DNA from 2 places in the Undibacterium sp. Ren11W genome. Region 1 is predicted to be linked to the other one. Evidence: riboswitches for the same ligand, from Rfam matches in the RefSeq annotation. Region 1 holds a riboswitch; the other holds the start of a gene.
The links. A riboswitch is a leader RNA that binds a small molecule or an ion and turns the genes downstream of it on or off. The one in region 1 is predicted to bind cobalamin.

Region 1 (3,412 bases):
CGGTAGAGTGAGAGCCGTATTGTGAGCTGACGTCATTGCGCAGACTGGCGCTAGCCAGGTGCGCATCGCGTTTCAAAACATACGACGCCGCATATGAATTAGTGCTGCGACTACGATTCAGAGCCAAAGTCGTGCCATCGACATCTTCAACGCGTCGCTCGACGATCAGTTGCAAGACATCTTTACCGATGTTGATATCATTTTGCCAGTTGATACTGGTTTGGGTCGTGTCAATCTGGCTTTTGCCGTATGACGCATCTGTGTAGCCTTTATCAGCGGTTTTTGCCAACTGCAATCCACTTAACCAATTACTGCTTAATTTGGCCCTACCGAACAGCGCGACAGTCTCCAACTTTTGTTCGCTCCTATCATCGTAACCTGGTCCGGAATCAAACTGAGAGTCAAGGCGGCTTTGTAAAAAATTCAAACCTAAATCAAAACCCTTACTTACTTCAAGACCTAACCTGCCACTAACACTATCGAGAGTGTAGCCATCTTTATCGGCGTTATAGCTATATGGACCTGCCGCTGGCTTGGTGGCAGAGAACCCTTCTGAAGTTTCATGGCCAGCATTCAAAGCAAAGCTAAAATTACTTTCAGTTGCGCCAGAAATACCTGCTTCCACTCTACGCAAGCCATAACTACCTACACCCACGGAAGCAGTAGGCGCGATTGCACGACTACCCTTTTTCGTAAATATCTGCACCACACCGCTCATTGCATCGGCACCATACAAACTAGACAGAGGACCGTAAACAACTTCTATGCGCTCTATTTGCGACAAAGGGATGGTTGACCAGCTCGCACCACCAGAGGTGGCTGAACCTATGCGTACGCCATCGATAAATACCGCATTTTGCGAATTCGAGCCGCCGCGCATGAACACCGAAGCAGTAGTACCTGGCCCACCGTTACGGCCAATTTCTATACCACGCTGTTTTTGCAATAAATCGACTACAGAAATCGCACCAGATTTAGCGATTTCTTCGGCGTTAATAACAAGGTTATCAGCCAACACGTCTTTTGCGACTTGGGCTTGGCGCCCCGCTGTAACGACGACATTTTGGGTAGGCTCTGCAAACACAGAGAAAGTAGGAAAGGCAGCGGCCACAGCAAAGCTGATGGCTAGCGGTTTAAATACTGAAGTCATGATCAATTCGAAAAAAGGCAAGCAGCCGACGTCCCCGCAGGCTGCGTGAATACAAAGTGTTCAACGGGATGATCGCTAGCAGATGAATCGACTCTATTGTGTCAATCCAAGCCAATTTAGGTCTCTAAAAATAAACAGAAACCGAACATCGCCGTTCGTCGCACTTCACTTATTCTGGCCGGTATCCGGGCTGACGAGCTTGACCATCTGACCTTCCCATGCACTTTGCACAGTGGTAACGAAGGATGGCTTGCCACGTTTTGATTCAAAACTTCTGAAAATCTTCGTGGCGCTTGTACACCGTTGCGGGGGCAGCACACTGAATGCACAGAATACTTGCATCGTGTTTCCCGTTTAACCGCAGACATGATTATGTCCGCGAGCACCAAAACTGCGCCATTTTAATGGCTGAGACTGGACTCGGCAAGGTCTATCGAAATTTACCGCAAATAATTTGAAATATTTGAGCTAGATTAATTTCAACTCAATTGTTCATATTTACTGACCAGTGATAGCCATGCTTCAAATAGACAACGATGCAAGTCAGACAATTCTGTAAATTTCAAATTGATGTGATAGTACTCGCCACTGAGCCGAGAATTCAAGACGCGCATTTTGCAATGCACTTGATATGTCTGATCTGAAGTTTGATCGATATGCGGGACGTTCAATAGTAAACGATATTCCTTGTTGGTTTCAACGCTAGCGGGGCAATAAATCAACACTCCACCTTTAGAAATATTGATGACCTTAGCGGCAACAATATTATCTTCACCTAATTTAATCACGGCACGCCAAACCACATTGGTTCTAGGATTTTTTCTAAGCTCTATCATAATCATCGCCTCCCAAGATTTCTATTGAGTGAGAAATTGTTTTTTTATATAAATCGCGCTTGCTTGAACACTAACACAATTTAATTTGCACTTGAACACAATCACCAAAATCAAGGTTTTTTCTTTTCATTGCGACAGCATTAGCCAAATCCTCGGCAGACATGCCGAATTGATAGGCAAGGATCATGCTTAATGGTCCGCCATGAGTAACCAACACGGTCTCAGTTCCCTCCAGTTCGCGACACATCGGCAAGCTCGTCAAAAAATCCAGCACACGTTTCGCCATCATAAGAACCGATTCACCGCCAAATGGCACGTAGCCAACCACGTCAAGCACCCAGGCATCGATTTCTGCACGCGCGATATTTTCCCAAGAACGCATTTCCCATGCGCCAAAATTCTTTTCCATCAACCGAGCGTCAATTACAGGCGCATGATGCAACATACGCGCCAAAACATGGCAACGCTGTAAGGGACTGGAAATCACGCTCAGATTTACTGGCAGTAGCATGCGCAATTCATCCGCGATTTGTGTGCAATGCACATGATTGGCGGGGATATCGCTTTGTCCGTAACAAATATCAGGCGCTATATCTAGCTTAGGATGCCGTATCAGATGCAGTAACATAGATTCAGATCCAACGCGGCATGGCCAACAAGCCGAGATAAAACGCGACTTCAGATAGTTGCTGCACTGCCCCCAGACAATCGCCGGTGTAGCCGCCTATACGACGCACAAACAAGGCTGACAACCAGTAACTGGCGACCAGCAGCCCAAATAATCCCATCAAAAAAGCCAACAAAGGCAGCAACTGAAACGCCAACATCGCCATCAGCGGAACAATCACGCTAAGAGTCGCAATCAGAAATTCGCCACCAGACATATGTTGAGCTAAGGGCTTAGCCTTTCCTTCCAGCCGAGCATATTCCAGGCACCATATCAAACTGCACGAAGCCAGGCGTGATAAAGGATGTGCCATCAGCAAGGCCGGTACCACATACGTTGCGGGTAAACTACTGAGCAAACTTATTTTAAAGATCAGCATCAGACATACGCCTATCGCACCATAGGCACCGACTCGAGAATCTTTCATAATGTCTAGCACGCGCTCCGGCGTCATGCCTCCGCCAAACCCATCACAGACATCGGCAAATCCATCCTCGTGAAAGGCACCGGTCAACCAAATACTAGCAACGGTAGACATTACCACGGCCACCAGAGGTGTCCAGAGTAGTATCGCCCCGCTATACACTGCCGCGCTAACGCCCGCCACAACCCATCCAACCGCCGGAAAATAACGAGAGGCTTGATGTAGCCACGCGGAATCAAATCCCACCCAAGCAGGTATAGGAATGCGCGTAAAGAATTGCATCGCAATAAAAAACAGTCGCAATTGCTGTTTCATAAATTCAATCAGCAACTTGG
Region 2 (3,412 bases), on a different contig from region 1:
GCGCTGGTGCATAGCGCGGCCGCATCCGAGCCTGCGCCTGCCTCAGTCAGACAATACGAGGCGAGTTTTTTTCCACTCGCCAACGCTGGCAGCCAATCGGCTTGTAGCATAGGTGTGGCACTGGCGGCGATCATCGCGCTTGCCATATTGTGGATGCTGATATAGGCCGTGGTGGAAGGGCAGGCGCGTGCCAACTCCTCTAAAATGATGGCAGCGTCGAGCCGGCTTAGCCCCATCCCGCCTTGTTCCTGGGCGATATACAGGCCGCAAAAACCGAGCTGGCCGGCATGCGCAATCAGCTCACGCGGAAAGATCGCTTGCGCATCCCACTGTGCCGCCTGCACATGCATCTCGTGCGCCGCAAACGTGCGCGCCGCTTGCTGATAGGCGCGCTGGTCTTGGTTGAGTTCAAAGTCCATGCTGCCGCCTATTTCAAAGAAATAGTCGTATTCACTTTTCCTGCCGCGACCTCATCATCAAACCACCTGGACGTGATGGTCTTGGTCTGCGTGTAAAACTGTATGACTTGCTTACCGTAAGGTCCCAGATCGCCGAGCTTGGAGGCGCGCGAACCGGTGAAGGAAAACAGTGGCACCGGCACCGGGATAGGCACGTTGATACCGATCTGGCCGACGTCGACCTGCTCCTGGAAGGTGCGCGCCGCCGCGCCAGATTGAGTAAAAATCGCAGTGCCATTGCCGTGCGCATTGGCATTGATGATGGCGATGGCCTCATGTAGATTGGCGGCATGCAGGATGCAGAGTACCGGGCCGAATATCTCTTCCTGGTAAATCTGCATGGCTGTGCACACATTGCTAAAGATGGTCGGCCCGACAAAATTCCCTTCCGGGTAGCCCGCCACGCGTACATTACGGCCATCCAGCAATAGGGTGGCACCTTGTTGTAAGCCGGAGTCTATGAGTTGTTCCACTCTGAGTTTGGCGGCGCAGGAAATGAGCGGGCCGATATCGGTATCTGCTTCGACCCCGGCGTTGACGCTCAGGGTTTTGGCTTTTTCGACTAAATCGCCTACCCAATCTTGCGCCTCGCCCACCAAGATCACGACTGGCAAGGCCATACAACGCTGACCGGCAGCACCGAAGGCGGCACCGGTCAGATTGTTCAGAGTTTGCTGTTTATTCGCGTCGGCTAACACCACCGCATGGTTTTTCGCGCCCATCATGCATTGTGCGCGTTTGCCTGCCAGCGTGGCGCGCTGGTACACATGGCTGCCAACTTTGCTCGAACCGACAAAGGACACCGCTTTGATGGCCGGGTGATCACAGATCGCGTTGACGATTTCTTCACCGCCATGCACCACATTCAAGACCCCGGCGGGGATGCCGGCCTGCAGCGCCAGTTCGCACAGGCGCATGGTGACCATAGGATCTTGTTCTGACGGTTTCAGGATAAAGGTATTGCCGCAGGCGATCGCCATTGGGAACATCCACAAAGGGATCATGGCAGGAAAGTTAAATGGGGTAATCCCGGCGCATACGCCCAGTGGTTGATTCAGCGTGTAGGTATCGACCCCGGCAGCCACGTTATTGGCCATCTCGCCCATTTGCAGATTGCCTATGCTGGCGGCATGTTCGACCACTTCCAAACCACGAAAAATATCGCCTTCGGCGTCCGCCAGAGTTTTGCCTTGCTCGGCCGTCAGCAGCGCCGCCAACTCGCTCATATTTTCGCGTATTAATTGCTGGTATTTCAAAAAGATGCGGGCGCGCGTGCCGATCGCGGTCTTGCTCCAGGCCGGGAAGGCCGCTTGCGCACTGGCGACCGCCGCCTGCATTTCGGCAGGTGTGGCAAACGGTACCCGTGCCAGGACTTTTTGGTTGGCGGGATTAATCACGCTACGCCATTGCTGACTTTGCGATTCTATAAATTGGCCGTTGATGAGTAATTTGACGCTGGAAGTATGTGCTACTGAGTTCGCTACTGAGTTCGAAATTGCGTTCATTGTTTGCTCCTGAAACGATGCAGAGCGTGGCGAGACCTGGCTCGCTGCTGCCGCAAAGGGTTCTGAAAACGGCGCACCGAAAAATGCGCCGGCCATGGCTGCCCGGGCCTAAACCAAGGCAACCCTTACGCACCTTCCGTACGTAAGCAGATTTCAGAAAAAAACCAGCATCAAGCATCAAGCATTAATTTGAGCGGCTTTTTTTCATGAAGATCAACAGGCCGGTATCCGGGCTCGCACCTTCGCTGACATCGCCTTCCCAGTCAATTCGACCAGTGGCATTGATGATGTTTGCGCATTGCTTACCGTTGCGGAGGCAGCAGGGGCATGGGGTCAATACTTTTTTGATCGACTCGCACCACTTTCCCGTTTAACGCCACTCACGAACATGAGTAGCGCACCTGTTGTTTTTAGAATAGCATATTAATTGACGTTTACGTTAACGTCATTCGATGAAGAAAATTCATCGAAATGCTAGTCAGCCTTGGCACTTCATAGACAATCTCTTGTTAAATGGATGAATTTTTATTCTCTAAATTCTATTTTTATTCTCAGGCTGAAGGAATAACGCAAGCGTTTTAGCTCAGCGCATCCTACTGCCTGTAAGCCTTTACGCAATATCCATGCGCTTGCTGGCAGCATATTGCCCGCAAACCCGCATGGATATTGCGTATTGCTCCAGGAATTTTGTCTCGGTATTGCGCCAGTTCAGACCTGTCCTCATTTACGCTGAATTAGGCTGAAAATTTAGCAAAAAATACACTAAACTGAATTTAGTAGGTCTGATCCATGGAAAGGTCTTTGCTATGAATATCGCCGCCCTCGATGCTGTTAATACTCTTGCCGTTGCGCCGGTCTATGTCGCTGCTACCAAGGCAACTACTGCAATCGATAGCAGTTTGACGTCGGTAACGCCGCTAAAAGCGACGGAGGTCAATGTTGTCGATAATCGCGACACGGTGGTGCAGTTTTCGAGCCTGGCTCAGCTGCTGGAGGCAACGCTGTCCTTCGATCAAACGCAGGGCGTCGCAAGCTCATCTGTTAATGCGCTTAACACCCAGACGAACGCTGCCGTCAGTTCAGATTTTTCTAAGCTTTTTGGTACGGCGCAAGCATTTGTCGATGCCTTTAATAATTTTCAAACCAGCAGTGCGAACAGTCTCGATACGCCTTTTGGTTCTGCCTTTGATAATGCCTTATTGCTAGCGATACATGCGCAGTCGGGCACCAGCAATGGCATTTCTCTGATCGATAATCTGGCGACGATAGGTATCAATTTTCAGGAGCCCAGTGCGAGCACGGATACAGGAACATTTAGTATCGACCTGAATAGTTTGCAGGCGGCGTTTAATCTCGATCCGGTAAAAACATCCGAGGTGCTGACAAAAAGCCTGCAGACGCTTGCTGGCATAGAGGCCAAACTGATTAGCTTGCCGTCGCTGCAAAATA

Region 2: it holds a riboswitch for cobalamin, as region 1 does, so the genes downstream of both, ACO0K8_RS21880 (CoA-acylating methylmalonate-semialdehyde dehydrogenase) here and ACO0K8_RS02370 (TonB-dependent receptor domain-containing protein) in region 1, are expected to answer to the same signal.

What each region holds. Positions count from the first base shown of each region.
Region 1 covers NZ_JBMPPB010000001.1:513,445-516,856, reverse strand. Annotated here, with positions in the region: gene ACO0K8_RS02370 (TonB-dependent receptor domain-containing protein) at 1-1,150, opposite strand, end outside; cobalamin riboswitch at 1,310-1,555, opposite strand; gene ACO0K8_RS02365 (PilZ domain-containing protein) at 1,630-1,986, opposite strand; gene ACO0K8_RS02360 (histidine phosphatase family protein) at 2,057-2,614, opposite strand; gene ACO0K8_RS02355 (adenosylcobinamide-GDP ribazoletransferase) at 2,619-3,392, opposite strand; gene cobT (nicotinate-nucleotide--dimethylbenzimidazole phosphoribosyltransferase) at 3,397-3,412, opposite strand, start outside.
Region 2 covers NZ_JBMPPB010000015.1:27,885-31,296, reverse strand. Annotated here, with positions in the region: gene ACO0K8_RS21885 (acyl-CoA dehydrogenase family protein) at 1-419, opposite strand, end outside; gene ACO0K8_RS21880 (CoA-acylating methylmalonate-semialdehyde dehydrogenase) at 428-1,963, opposite strand; cobalamin riboswitch at 2,166-2,383, opposite strand; gene ACO0K8_RS21875 (hypothetical protein) at 2,770-3,412, shown strand, end outside.